Regions from separate parts of the Kribbella sp. NPDC056951 genome, predicted to be linked through region 1. Evidence: riboswitches for the same ligand, from Rfam matches in the RefSeq annotation. Region 1 holds a riboswitch; each other region holds the start of a gene.
What was found. A riboswitch is a leader RNA that binds a small molecule or an ion and turns the genes downstream of it on or off. The one in region 1 is predicted to bind cobalamin.

Region 2: another riboswitch for cobalamin. It lies ahead of ACFTSF_RS03445 (ABC transporter substrate-binding protein); the one in region 1 lies ahead of ACFTSF_RS24300 (ribonucleoside-diphosphate reductase subunit alpha).
Region 3: another riboswitch for cobalamin. It lies ahead of cobN (cobaltochelatase subunit CobN); the one in region 1 lies ahead of ACFTSF_RS24300 (ribonucleoside-diphosphate reductase subunit alpha).
Region 4: another riboswitch for cobalamin. It lies ahead of metE (5-methyltetrahydropteroyltriglutamate--homocysteine S-methyltransferase); the one in region 1 lies ahead of ACFTSF_RS24300 (ribonucleoside-diphosphate reductase subunit alpha).

The regions. Positions count from the first base shown of each region.
Region 1 covers NZ_JBHUQZ010000006.1:207,392-210,991, reverse strand. The annotation lists gene ACFTSF_RS24300 (ribonucleoside-diphosphate reductase subunit alpha) at 1-1,791, opposite strand, end outside; cobalamin riboswitch at 1,927-2,082, opposite strand; gene ACFTSF_RS24295 (DinB family protein) at 2,114-2,686, opposite strand; gene ACFTSF_RS24290 (potassium transporter Kup) at 2,706-3,600, opposite strand, start outside.
Region 2 covers NZ_JBHUQZ010000001.1:721,594-725,193, forward strand. The annotation lists gene ACFTSF_RS03435 (MFS transporter) at 1-384, shown strand, start outside; gene ACFTSF_RS03440 (hypothetical protein) at 581-1,336, shown strand; cobalamin riboswitch at 1,359-1,540, shown strand; gene ACFTSF_RS03445 (ABC transporter substrate-binding protein) at 1,565-2,587, shown strand; gene ACFTSF_RS03450 (FecCD family ABC transporter permease) at 2,584-3,576, shown strand; gene ACFTSF_RS03455 (FecCD family ABC transporter permease) at 3,573-3,600, shown strand, end outside.
Region 3 covers NZ_JBHUQZ010000009.1:106,585-110,184, forward strand. The annotation lists gene ACFTSF_RS29875 (DUF3500 domain-containing protein) at 1-837, shown strand, start outside; gene ACFTSF_RS29880 (hypothetical protein) at 841-1,263, opposite strand; cobalamin riboswitch at 1,317-1,454, shown strand; gene cobN (cobaltochelatase subunit CobN) at 1,491-3,600, shown strand, end outside.
Region 4 covers NZ_JBHUQZ010000005.1:80,593-84,192, forward strand. The annotation lists gene ACFTSF_RS21250 (LysR family transcriptional regulator) at 1-744, shown strand, start outside; gene ACFTSF_RS21255 (enoyl-CoA hydratase/isomerase family protein) at 741-1,799, opposite strand; cobalamin riboswitch at 1,876-2,089, shown strand; gene metE (5-methyltetrahydropteroyltriglutamate--homocysteine S-methyltransferase) at 2,208-3,600, shown strand, end outside.

The sequences.
Region 1 (3,600 bases):
CAGGTTGACCGAACCCAGGTTGCAGACCGCGGTCTCGTCGACCGTCGTGTTCAGCGTGATCTCGGTGCACAGGTTCGACGAGTGGACGACACCGTTGTGCTGCTGCGGCGAGCGCAGATTGCACGGGTCCTTGAAGGTGATCCACGGGTGGCCGGTCTCGAACAGCACAGTCAGCATCCGGCGCCACAGGTCGAGCGCGCGGACCCGGCGGAACATCCGGATCTCACCGCGGTCGGCGGCCGCCTCGTACTTCTCGTACGCCGTCTTGAACGCCGCGCCGAACAGATCGTGCAGATCCGGCACCTCGTCCGGCGAGAACAGCGTCCACTGACCGTCCGCCTCGACCCGCTGCAGGAACAGGTCCGGCACCCAGTTGGCCGTGTTCATGTCGTGCGTCCGGCGACGCTCGTCACCGGTGTTCTTGCGCAGATCGAGGAACTCCTCGATATCCATATGCCAGGTCTCGAGATACGCGCACACCGCGCCCTTCCGCCGGCCGCCTTGGTTCACTGCTACGGCCGTGTCGTTCGCGACCTTCAGGAACGGTACGACGCCTTGCGATTCACCGTTGGTGCCGCGGATCTTGGCGCCGATTCCGCGGACCGGGGTCCAGTCGTTGCCCAGGCCGCCGGAGTACTTGGCGAGCAGGGCGTTGTTGCGGATCCCGGCGAAGATGCCGGCCAGGTCGTCGTCCACCGTGGTGAGGAAGCACGAGCTCAGCTGCGGTCGCGTCGTACCGGAGTTGAACAGGGTCGGGGTCGACGACATGAAGCGGAACGAGCTGAGCAGTTCGTAGAACTGGATCGCGCGGCCCTCGCGGTCCTCCTCGCGCAGTGCCATCCCCATCGCGACCCGCAGGAAGAACGCCTGCGGCAGCTCGAACCGGGTCTTGTCGATGTGCAGCAGGTAGCGGTCGTACAGCGTCTGCAGACCGAGGAAGGCGAAGTCCAGGTCGCGCTCAGGGCGGATTGCCGCGGACAGCCGGTCCAGGTCGAAGGTGGCCAGCTCGGGGTCGAGCAGCCCGGCCTCGATCCCGGTCGCGATGTAGCGCGGGAAGTATTCGGCGTACGCCGTGGCCATGTCGGCCTGGCTGGCCTGCCGCGGCTCGCCGTGTACTCGGCCGAGCGCCTCGCGGCGGATCTGGTCCAGCAGTAGGCGGGACGCGGCATAGCTGTACTGCGGCTCGGTCTCGACGTACGACCGGGCCGCCATCACGAGAGCCAGCTCGACCTCGTGCTGGGCGATCCCGTCGTAACAGGACCCGATCGTCTCGTTCAGGATCTGCTCGGGGTCGACGGAGTCCAGCCCGGCGGCGGCCTCGGCGACGATCACGCGCAGCCGGTCGACGTCGAGCGGAACGCGGGTCCCGTCGGCCTGGCGGACCGACACGACCGGCTTGGTGGTGGCCAGCTCAGCCGGGTCGGCAGGGGTGCGGGCCTTGGTCCGCTCCTCGCGGTACAGCACGTAGGCCCGGGCGACCTGATGCTCTCCCGCGCGCATCAGAGCCAGCTCGACCTGGTCCTGGATGTCCTCGACCTGGACGCTACGCCGCGCGTCACCGCGACTGGTCAGGGCCTCGACGACCCGGCCGGTCAGGTCGGTGACCAGGTCGCGGACCCGGTGGGTGGCGCCGGCGTCGTTACCCTCGACGGCCAGGAACGCCTTCGTGACGGCGACCGAGATCTTGGTCGCGTCGAACACAGTGTTACTGCCGTCGCGGCGGACGACGGTCAGTTGGTTCCCGTGGCCGGCCTCGTCGGCCGCCGATCGGGATGTGGAAGCGATGGTCACAGAAGCTCTTCTCTCCCTACGCGTGCGAAGGACCGCGACCAGAAGGCATGAGCGCATGACGGGACGGACAGCACCGGCCGGAAAACTGTCGTCTCGCCCTGCGACCCACCCTCGAGGTCTCGGACCGCGCGCACCGGCGGTGCACGCGCCGGCGACAGGTATCCGGACTCGCGGCCGCCCCACTACGACAGGACGTCCGCTCACCGTTGCGGGGCAGCTCCGGACTCGCACCGGATTCCCCTGACCGCCAGCTCGACAGACTTTAGGGCAGCCGCTAGATCTAGTGGTAGCGACACGCCGCATGTCGCACATGTTGTGGTCCTCACGCCGTGACGCCATACAGATCCTGTAACGTCATGATCTCTGATCCGTGATGGATGAGCTCGCGATTGAGCCGTAACACCACGTGCCCGAACGGCTCCTCGGCATCCAGTGCCGTCGCCTGACTGAGCCCCACCGTGGCCACCTGCTCCTCCGGCAACGACGCGATCCCGTCCTGCCAGGCCTCCACCCAATGCGTCAGCCAGGCGACCGCATCCCGCGCGTTCCCGTGCAACGTGATGTCGCCTCGCCCCTGCTCCTTGGGTCCGAACGTCCACTCCCACCGCTCGAAGAACGTCTCGGTCAGATGCGCGATCAACCACGCGATCGTCCGCGGCCCCCGATGATCAGGCTCGTCCGGCCACTGCGCCACCCACTCGCCGGACCCCAATGACCGATAGTGACTCGGATAGTGCCGCCGTACGACGGTCAGTGCCGCATCGCCCGGCTGCCAGAAGTACTGCTCGTCCGTCAACTGTGCCAGCCGCGCGGACAGCACCATCCAGCTGAACCCCAACTGCCCTCGCACCATCGCCATGGCGGAGGGCTGCTGCAAGATGTCCCACTCGAACATGTGTTCGAATGTAACAGACCTACACGGTGATTTGCGAGCCCACGATGACGACCTGTTCGCGGGGGAGGTGGAAGTACTCGGCGGCGTCGGCGGTGATCGCGGTGGTGGCGAGGAAGATGCGTTTGCGCCAGCGGGGCATGCCGCTGGTGTCGCCGAGTTTGAGCTCGATGGCGGAGAGGAAGTAGGAGGTGTCGTCGGGGTCGACGGTGAGTTCGGTGCTCTGGGCGGCGGCGCGTTCGAGGATCTCGGGGACGTTGGCGGACTCGACGTAGCCGAGGCGGGCGGTGACGTGGATGATGCCGTCGTCGGTGTAGCCGAGGTCGTCGACCAGGATGCGCTCGGGTTCGGGGACGTGCGGGACGGTGACGGTCTCGATCGAGAGGATGACCACGTTCTTGTGCAGGACGTGGTTGTGCTCGACGTTGGCGCGCATCGCCAGCGGGACGGTGGTGTTGCCGCGGTTCAGGAAGACCGCCGTACCGTCGACGCGGGTGATCGGGCGCTCGTGCAGGGTGTCGATGAACTCGCGCAGTTGGCCCTCTTCGCGTTCGCGCTTGGCGGTGACGAGTTGGCGGCCTTGCTGCCAGGTGGTCAGGACGAGGAAGACGCTGACCGCGATCAGCAGCGGCAGCCAGGCGCCGTGCACGAATTTGGTCAGGTTCGCGCCCAGGAAGAGCAGCTCGACCGTGAGGAAGATGGCGGCGCCGAGGAGGACCAGCCACAACGGCTTCTGCCACTGCTTCCGGACGATGTAGAAGAACAGCAGCGAGTTGATGACGATCGTGCCGGTGACCGCCATCCCGAAGGCGAAGGCCAGTGCGGCCGAGGTCTCGAACGCGAAGACGAGAGTCAGTACGGCGATCATCAGCGCCCAGTTGACCCACGGGACGTAGATCTGGCCGGCCGTCTCGGTC
Region 2 (3,600 bases), on a different contig from region 1:
GCGATCGGAATCGCCGGTCTGGCGCCGAATATCTGGTTCGCGCTTGTCTTCCTTGCGTTTGCCGGTGCTGCGGACATGGTCTCCGGCCTGTTCCGTTCGGTGATCTGGAACCAGACGATCCCGGACGAGATGCGCGGCCGGCTGGCCGGAATCGAGATGCTGTCCTACATGCTCGGCCCGCTCGGTGGCCAGGCCCGGTCGGGTCTGGTCGCCGACCTGACCAGCGTCCGGACGTCGATCGTCAGCGGCGGCATCCTCTGCGTGGCCGGCGTCGCAGCCACCGGCGCCGCCCTACGCGACTTCTGGCGGTACGACGCTCGCACCGACGAGCACGCGGTGCGCGAACGCGATCTCCGGGCCGCGGCCGAGGCGGACGAAGCGTAGGCTTTGGCGCACTATGCGTATCCTGCCGCTCGCTTTTGTCGCAGTGCTCGCCAGTGCGTGTGGGGGACCCGGGCAGGAGACCGCGCCGAGCGTGCCGCCGCTCGTGTCGATCAGCACGACTCCCACTCAGACACCATCGTCAACTCCGTCGAGTACACCGCCGACCGCGAAGGTGGCCGACACGTTGTGTGTTCGGATGGACCAACCGCTGGTGCAGGCGACACTCGCCGTACCGGTCGTGCAGATTCAACCCAAGGCACCGCCGGCCGACTTCGGCGTACCGGCGACGTATGACACGTGTCAGCTCGGTCTGAGCACCAGTCCGAACGGACCGGTGCTGCGGGTCGGGGTGTCAGTGCAGGCGGCGACCAAGGCGACGCTGGCTGCCGCGCAGAAGGCGTACAAGGGGAAGCCCGCGGTTGTCGGTGCGGGCGGCTTCGGAAACGACACATCGGTGGTGTTCCTGTTCGACGGTCGCCTGTACAAGGTCTCGGGACCGAAAGCCACGCTCGCGAAGTACGTCGTACTGGGGCAGGAGGTGGTTCGGCAGGCGCCCGGGCTGCCCGAGGCGGAGCCGTTGATCACTCGGTCGGAGTGTGAGCGTGGCTCGTCGGCTGCGGCGAAGGTGATGGGGGCGCCCGCGTCGATCCGCCGGGACGGTCAGACCGAGCTCGGGGACCTGGTCTGCGGGTGGGTTTCCGCGAACAGCGTGCTGTCCTCGTCAGTACGGCGTACTCCGAACGCGGTCGCGTTGATGACCGCGATCCGGAAGACACCGACTGCGCAGGCGATCCCGCTCGGTGACGAGGGTTACGTGGACACCGCGACCGGGCGGACCACGATCCGGCTCGGCGACAACAAGCTGGTCGACCTGGTGCCGTTGCCGGCGCGGGCGGTCAACCCGGACACGATGACCCAGTTCGCGCTCGCGATGCTCTCGCAGTACCGCTGAACCTGCGACTCAGTCGCCGGTGTTACTGTGGCGGCGCCGTGGTGCTCGGGAAGCCGGTGTGATGCCGGAGCGGCCCTCGCCACTGTGATCGGGAGTTCACCGGCAGTCCCTCTTGAGGGAGGTCACTGGCCCTGTGCTGGGAAGACCAGGCCGGTGGATGCAGTCCCGTCAGCCAGGAGACCGGCCACGGCATGTGATCCGTCCACGAGGTGCTGGAGGAGCGGTCCTGTGCTGCGCAAATCCGTTGTCCCTGTCCTGCTTTTGAGCCTGCTCGCCGGTTGTGGCACGTCCACCGCGGCCAGGCCGCACGGATCGATCATCACCGTGCAGAACTGCGGGATCGACGTCACCGTCAGCGGTCCGCCGAAGCGGGTGTTCGCGGCGTACCAACCGGCCATCGAGATGGCGCATGCGCTGGGCATCTCCGATCGCCTGGTCGGTACGGCGTACCTGGATGCCGAGGTGCTTCCGGAGTACGCGAGCGCGCAGACCAAGGCGAAGTACTACAAGAACCTGCCCAGCCGCGAAGAGCTGCTCGCGGCGAACCCGGATTTCGTGCTGTCCGGGTTCAACGACGTGTTCAGCGTCGGTGGTGGCAGCGACGAGAGCTTCGGGAGCCGCAAGAGCTTGGGCGAGCTCGGGGTCCAGACGTGGATCTTCAGCCCGCTCTGCCCGACCGCGGACGGTAAGGGCGACGAGGCGATCGACCCGGCCAGCGTCACGATGGACAACGTGTACGCCGACCTGCGCGACCTCGGCAAGCTGTTCCGGGTCCAGGATCGGGCCGAGGCGGTGATCGCCGATCAGCAGAAGCGGATCGCCGCGGTCGCGGCGAAGGTGAAGAGCGCGCCGAAGCCGACCGTCGCGATTCTGCGACCCGGGATGGAGGGTGGTGGATTGACCGTCTCCGGCGGGCCGGACTTCGGGACCGTGCTGATCAAGCAGGCCGGTGGGGTGAACGTCTTCGCCGACCTGACCGCCAAGCGGAACGTGAAGATCGGCGTCGAGGAGCTGATCAAGCGCAATCCCGACTACATCCTGATCAGCGGGTGCTGCGATGCCGCGTTGACGCCGGCCTCGACACAGCCCGAGGTGGACAAGATCCTCGCGAACCCGGCGTTCCAGAACCTGAAGGCGGTACGCAACAAGCACGTCGTACCGTGGCTGTTCGCGAACCACTCGGCCGGTGTGCGTGGTGCTTACACGACCGAGGACATCGCCAAGACGATTCACGCTGACCTGTTCAAATGAGGTGGCGAGCGGCCGGACTGCTCCTGTGCGTCGCTGTGCTCGCGGTCTCGGTCCTGCTGTCGCTGAGTATCGGGAACCAGTATTTCGGGGCGCATGACGTCTACCTGGCGCTGGCGAACTTCAGCGGCAGCGACAACGACCGGGTGATCCGCTATCTGCGGCTGCCGCGAACCGGTGCGGGGTTGTTGGCCGGTGCGGCGCTGGGTCTGGCGGGTGCGTTGATGCAGGGCGTGACGCGGAATCCGCTGGCGGATCCGGGGATTCTCGGGGTGAACGCCGGGGCGGCGCTGGCCGTGGTCGGGGCGATCGGAATGCTGGGCGTGCAGAGCCTGACCGGGTACGTGTGGTTTGCGATGGGCGGAGCGTTGGTGGCGACCGTGGTGGTCTACCTGGTTGGCGCGATCGGGCGGGGTGGTGCGACGCCAGTGAAGCTCGCGCTGGCGGGCGCGGCGATCTCCGCGCTGTTGGGGTCGGTGACCTCCGCGATCACGTTGCTCGATCTGTCGACGTTGAACGAATTCCGCTTCTGGGTGGTCGGATCGCTGACCCTGGCGACCGGTCCGGTGATCGGTCAGGCGGTGCCGTTCATTGCTGTGGGCATCGTTCTGGCGTTGGTTCTCGGGCGGTCGCTCAATCAGCTTGCGCTGGGTGATGAGCTGGCTCGGTCGTTGGGTACGCGGGTGACGTTGGTGCGGGTGTTGGCCGGTCTGGCGGTCGTGGTTCTTGCTGGTACGGCGACTGCGATCGCTGGGCCAATCGGGTTCCTGGGGCTCGCCGTACCGCATGTCGCGCGGACACTCGTTGGTGCGGATTATCGGTGGATTCTGCCGTGGTCGATGGTGCTGGCGCCCGCCGTACTGTTGCTTGCGGATGTTGTCGGGCGGTTGGTGGCTCGGCCGGATGAGCTGCAGGTCGGGATCATCACGGCGGTCATTGGCGCGCCGGTGTTCATTGCGCTGGTTCGTCGTCGCCGGTTGGCTGCGCTGTGAAGACACTGCGGGTTGGTCCGGTCT
Region 3 (3,600 bases), on a different contig from region 1:
CCGGGGGACCGGCCGGGACTGCCGTTGTCGTCGCTGACACCCGCACAACAGCAGTTGGCGCTCCGGCTGATCGCACTGGGCTGCAGTGAACGCGGTCTGGCCGATTCACTCGCCGTACTGGACGCAGAGGTGCTTCTGCGCGGTATCCCGGCGCTGCCGGAGTCAGGGGACTGGGAGGGCACTGTCCTCGGCGGTCGCTACTACCTGCGGATCCTGGGCGACCCTGCTGGCTTCGAGCCGTGGGCTTGGCGACTGAACGGTCACCACCTGGCAATCCACCTGACTCTGGTCGACGGTGCGATCTCTTTCACACCCTCGTTCATCGGCTCTAACCCGGCCACCGCCCCATCGGGCCGCCGCTTCCTGGCCGGCGAGAGCGACCTGGGCTTCCAACTCCTGCACGCCCTGGACGACAGCCAGCGCGCAGTCGCCGTCGTCTCACCCGACGCTCCCGACGACATCCTCACCCGCCACGACCCGGTCGCCGACCCGTCCCTGCTACACCGCGGTCTCGCGTACGGCGACATGACCGCCGACCAGCGTCAGATCCTCAGCCTCCTCGTTGGCCAGTACGTCGGCCGCGCAGCCGGCCCCATCGGCCTCCAGACCTGGCAGGACCTGACCGAACAAGGCATCGAGAACCTCACCTTCGCCTGGGCCGGCGAAACCACCCCCGGTCGCGGCCACCGCCATTACTACTCCCTGGCCGCCCCCACCTTCCTGGCCGAGTACGACAACACCCAGGACAACGCCAACCACATCCACTCCGTCTGGCGCTCCCACCGCTCCGACTGGGGCACCGACCTCCTGGCCGCCCACTACGCTGCCCACCGCTGAGGGTCACCAGACCCGGCGCTCACCCTTACTCAGCCCGAACTGGCCCAGCTCGACCCTGCGCCGCAGCCGCTTCCGCCGGTACGGCGCCACGACGGCCAACGCGATCCCGTCCCGGTGCTCGGCCTCGACGCGGATCCCGTCGGTCCAGCCGTCCTCGTCGATCTGGACGTCCGCGACCACCGCTACCGCGACGAGGTCGTCACGCTGCGCGCGCAGCCCGGCCCACAGCACCTCGAAGACCTTGGCGGTGTCCGGCTCGTCGGCCATCTCGATCGATCCCTCGCCCGCAGCGTCCATGCTGAGCGAGAACGGGGCGAATCCGCCCTGTTTGCCGACCTGCTCCTCGGCCAGATCGAGCGCTGTGCCGAACAGGCCGTCGAGAGCTTCCTGAGCCCGCTGCGAGGCTGCGTCGCGCCAGGATTCCATGGGTGGTGCCGCCTTCTGGTCGAAGTGATGTGTTCCGCATCCTGCCAACCGACGGGGTCGGATAGGGTGCAGGCGTCAAGCGACAGCTGTGCAGGAACCCGGTGTGAGTCCGGGGCGGTCCCGCCACTGTGACCCACCGGCGATGAACAACGCCGCGGGGAGTCAGGAACTGCTGCTGTCGCACCTCCGGCCGGGGCGTGGATACCCCCAGGAAGGACCGGTTCAGCGTGCCCGCGAACCTGTTGCTGTTGTCGACTGCCGACACCGATCTCTTGGCTGCGGCGGAGGCGGGGGCCGGCTGGAAGGTCGCGAACCCGGCCCGCCTGGAGCTGTCCGAGCTCGGACCGTTGCTGGATGCCGCTCAGATCGTGGTGGTGCGGCTGCTGGGTGGTAAGCGGGCTTGGGAGGACGGGCTGGACGCCGTACTGGCCTCCGGGAAGCCGGCTGTGGTGGTCAGCGGTGAGGCGGCTCCTGATGCGGAGCTGATGTCGCTGTCGACTGTGCCTGCGGGTGCGGTGACCGAGGCGCTGGCTTACCTGCGGGAGGGCGGCGCGGACAACCTCCGGAACCTGGCCGGCTTCTTGAGCGACACCATCCTGCTCACCGGCGACGAATTCGACCCGCCTGCAGCACTCCCGGCGTACGGGGTGCGGGGGACGTTTGTCGAGGACGACCGGCCGGTGGTCGGGATCGTGTACTACCGCGCGCATGAGATCGCGGGGAACACGGCATTCGTCGACGCGCTCGCGGCTGCGGTTTCTGAGGCTGGTGCGCAACCGCTGCCCGTGTACTGCGGGACGCTGCGCGGGCTGGACCCGACAAGCGCTGAGAATGCCGGACTGTTCGAGCTGCTGCGCAAATGCGACGTACTGGTCACCACGCTGCTCGCAGCCGGTGGATCCGTCGCAGCGAACGCCAGCGCCGGTGGTGCGGACGACGCCTGGGACGCCGGAGCACTCGCGTCACTCGACATCCCGCTGATCCAGGGGCTGGCGCTGACCTCGACGCGTGAGCAGTGGCTGGCCAGCGACGCGGCGATCAGTCCGCTCGACGCCGCCACGCAGGTCGCGATCCCCGAGTTCGACGGCCGGATCATCACCATCCCGTTCTCCTTCAAGGCGTACGACGCCGACGGGCTGGCCCGCTATGCACCGGACCTCGAGCGGTGCACCCGGCTGGCCGGGATCGCGGTCGCGCACGCCCGCCTGCGGCACGTCCCGGTGGCCGAGAAGAAGCTCGCGCTGGTGCTCTCGTCGTACCCGACCAAGCACGCCCGGATCGGCAACGCGGTCGGTCTCGACACCCCGGCCTCGGCGGTGCAGCTGCTCGGCAAGCTCGAGGAGGCCGGGTACGACCTCGGCGGGCTCGACCTCAGTGAGTTGCAAGGGGCTGACGGCGCCGACGGGCTGATCCACCGGCTGATCGCGGCCGGCGGACACGATGTCGACTGGCTGACCGACGAGCAGCTGGCGTCCGCGGTCGCGACGATCCCGCTGTCGACGTACTCGACCTGGTTCGCGCGCGTTCCCGAAACGTTGCAGGAGGCAATGACCGAGGCCTGGGGCTCAGCGCCGGGATCCTTGTACGTCGACAACTCCGGCCCCGAACCCGCGATTGCACTCGCCGCGCTCCGGTTCGGCAACGTCGTACTGATGATCCAGCCGCCGCGTGGCTTCGGCGAGAACCCGGTCGCGATCTACCACGACCCCGACATGGCGCCGTCGCACCACTACCTGGCGGCGTACCGGTGGTTGGAGAACGCTCCTGCCGATGGCGGCTTCGGGGCGCATGCGGTCGTGCACCTCGGTAAGCACGGGACGCTGGAATGGCTGCCTGGCAAGGGAATCGGGATGGCCGCCGACTGCGCGCCGGACGCCGTACTCGGCAACCTGCCGATGGTCTACCCGTTCATTGTCAACGACCCGGGCGAGGGCACGCAGGCGAAGCGGCGGGCGCATGCGGTCGTCGTCGACCACCTGGTGCCGCCGATGGCGCGGGCCGAGACGTACGGCGACATGGCCAAGCTGGAGTACTTGCTGGACGAGTACGCGACCGTCCAGGCGCTCGACCCGGAGAAGGTGCCGACGCTGCGGGCGCAGATCTGGACGCTGATCCAGGCGGCCCAGTTGCACCACGATCTGCACACTGACGAGAAGCCTGAGGACGACGACTTCGACGAATTCGTCCTGCACCTCGACGGGTATCTGTGTGAGATCAAGGACGTGCAGATCCGCGACGGGCTGCACATCCTCGGCGGTGTCCCGGCCGATGAAGCGCGGATCAACCTGGTCCTCGCCGTACTGCGGGCTCGGCAGCTGTGGGGCGGTTCGTACTCGA
Region 4 (3,600 bases), on a different contig from region 1:
CGCCACGACGGGGTACGGCTGACGCCGGCCGGACGGATCGTCGTACGGCGGGCTGCCGCCGCGATCGATCAGGTCGATGCGGCCGCTCGTGAGCTGGCCGGGATCCCGGAAGAGCTCGGCACGGTCCGGCTCGGCTGGTTCGCGACGGCGGGCGTCTTCCTGGTACCCCGCGCACTCGCGGCACTCCGCGAGACGCACCCCGGCATCACGGTCATCAGCCGTGAAGGCAGTACTCCGGCCCTGGTCCGCGCACTACGCGCAGGCACCATCGACCTCGCACTCCTGGCCTCAGCGCCGCCGTTCCGCGCGCCCGATGCCGAATCGCCCGCGCTGGAGCTGCACACGCTCTCCGAACGCAGTCTCCGGATCGCGGTCCCCAGCACGCATCCGCTCGCCCACGCCGACGTCGTCGACATCGAGGATCTCCGTGGTCAGCGCTGGATCGCCGGTCCGGGCGGCGAGCAGTACATGGGCGTCTGGCCGGGTCTCGACGAGCGCCCCCAGGTCGTCCACACCGCGCGCGACTGGCTGGCCAAACTCCACCTGGTCGCCGCCGGCTGCGGCATCACCACTGCCCCCGCCGCCCTGACCTTCGCCCTCCCACCGGGCGTCCGGATCATCGCCGTACAAGGCGGCCCCGAGGAGCAACGCCGCATCCTGCTGGCACGGCTCCCCCGCCCGGTACCTGAGCCCGTTGCTCGCCTGGCCGCCGCCATCCGCGCGGCCGCGAGCGCGGACGGCTAGCTCGACGCGTCGGTGAGCCCGAGCTCGGCGTCGCCGAGAGTGGCGAAGTGGGCGGTGATGGATTCGTCGCTGACGCCGTCGAAGGTGGCCGGTGACCACCGCGGGTTGCGGTCCTTGTCGATCACCTGCGCCCGCACACCTTCAAGGAAGTCGTGCGAACCGTGGAGCCGCACCGACAACCGGTACTCCTGCTCCAGTGCAGCCGGCAGCGACGGCAGATCGGCCGCGGCCCGCAGCGCGCGGAGCGTCACCTTCAAAGAGGTCGGCGACTTCGTCAGCAGCACCACGGCGGCCTCCCGCGCAGCCGGTACGTCGGCATCCGCCAACCGGCTGTAGATCTTCACCAGGTCGTCGCCCTCGTAGGCCTCGTCGATCCACTCGCGGTCACCGATCAACCCAGACTCCGGAACCGGATCGGCAAACGAGGCCACCGCGGTCGCCGCGTCCTGAGAAGCCAGTGCAGTAAGGAGATCCGGCAACCGATCGCTCGGCACATACCAATCGGCGAGACCCACCGCGATCGCATCACCCGCGCCGACCAACCCGGCCGTCAGCGCGAGGTGCGTGCCCAGCTCCCCCGGTGCGCGCGACAGCAGGTAGGTGCCGCCGACATCGGGGAAGAAGCCGATCCCGGTCTCCGGCATGCCGAGCTTCGACCGCTCGGTGACGACCCGGATACTCGCGTGCGCCGACAGCCCGATGCCGCCGCCGAGCACGATCCCGTCCATCACCGCGACGAACGGTTTCGGGTACTCCGCGATCTCCGCATTGAGCCGGTACTCGTCCGCCCAGAACGCCGTCGACGCCGTACCGCCGGCGATCCCGTCGTGGTAGATCGAGACGATGTCGCCGCCCGCACACAGACCGCGGTCACCGCTGCCGGTCAGTACGACGGTCTGTACGGCGGGATCCGCGGCCCACTCGTCGAGCACCCGGCGGATGATCGTGACCATCTCGTGGGTGAGCGCGTTGATCGCGCGCGGCCGGTTCAGCACCAGATGACCGGCGTGACCGTCCACGTGCGCGAGGACCGGGGATTCTTCGACGTTGCTCACGGTGCGCCAAAGTAGCTGGATGTCCTACTAAATTCCTAGGGTGTGGATCACAGGGCCGGAACCTCCCGCGAGTGCGTAGGCTGATCGGGTAGCTGGTTCGTCCTGGCAGCCGGTCAGGACGTCGCAAGAGGGAACCCGGTGTGAATCCGGGACTGCCCCGCAGCGGTAAGTGGGAACGACCACCGTCATACGCACTGGACCTCACGGTCTGGGAAGCGACGGTCAGTAGGTGTCCGGTTCGCCGGACGTGCCCACGAGTCCGAAGACCTGCCAGCCGCCCGCTGTGCGCCCGTCGTACGGCGGTGATCGCAAGGCCTCGTGGGAGGGCCGGCGTACGTGTGCCGCCTTTCTCCAAGCCCTGTGGTCCTCAAGACAGGCTCGCTCGCTAAGGAGAGACGCTTGACCACCGTGCACGGCTACCCCCGGCAAGGCCCGAACCGGGAGCTGAAGAAAGCCATCGAGGGCTACTGGAAAGGCACGGTCACCGCCGACGCCCTCCGGCAGATCGCAGCCGACCTGCGCCGATCGAACTGGCAGCAGCTCGCGGACGCCGGGATCGACGAGGTTCCGACCGGCGACTTCTCGTACTACGACCATGTCCTGGACACGTCCGTCCTGCTCGGCGCGATCCCCGCGCGGCACCGTGCCGCAGTGGACGCCGACGCGCTGGACGGCTACTTCGCGATGGCGCGCGGTACCCAGGAGGTCGCGCCGCTCGAGATGACCAAGTGGTTCGACACGAACTACCACTACCTGGTCCCGGAGCTCGGCCCGGACACCACGTTCGCCGCCGACTCCACCAAGCAGGTCGCCGAACTGCGCGAAGCACTCGCGCTCGGATTCAAGGCCCGCCCGGTCCTCGTAGGACCGATCACCTATCTCCTCCTCGCCAAACCCGCGCCCGGCATCGACTTCGAACCGCTGTCGCTCCTCGACAAGATCCTTCCTGTGTACGCCGAGGTCCTGGCCGACCTGCGTGCCGCCGGAGCGGAGTGGGTGCAGCTGGATGAGCCGGCTCTGGTGCAGGACCGGACCGCGGATGAGCTGACTGCAACCACGAGCGCGTACGGCGAACTGGGCGGCCTCCTGGATCGCCCGAAGCTCCTGGTCGCGTCGTACTTCGACCGGCTCGGCGACGCACTGCCGGTGCTGGCGAAGTCGCCGGTCGAGGGCCTGGCCATCGACTTCACCGGACCGGCCGCGGCCAACCTCGACGACCTCGCAGCCGTCCCCGAGATCCGGTCGAAGCGCCTCGTCGCGGGTGTCGTCAACGGCCGTAACGTCTGGCTGAACGATCTGCCCAAATCGCTGTCCACACTGGCCGTTCTGCTCGGATTGGTCGACCAGGTCGAGGTCAGCTCGTCCTGCTCGCTCCTGCATGTCCCGCTCGATGTCGCGGCTGACGCGGACCTCGATCCGGAGGTCTCCCGCTGGCTCGCGTTCGCTCGACAGAAGACCGCCGAGATCGCCACACTGGCTCGCGGCATCACCGAAGGCACCGAGTCGATCGCGGCCGAACTCGAGACCAACCGAGCCGCGCTCGAGTCCAGGGCGAACTCGGCGTTGACGAACAACCCGGCCGTGCGCGCCCGCGTCGCCGGTGTGACGGCTGACGACAGTGGCCGGGCGGCGTCGTACGAGGAACGCAGTGCAGCCCAGCAGAAGCGGCTCGAGCTGCCGTTGTTGCCGACGACAACGGTCGGATCGTTCCCGCAGACGACCGAGCTGCGAACCGCCCGGGCCGACCTGCGCGCGGGCCGCATCGACGAGGCGCAGTACGACGAGGTGATCGGAGCCGAGA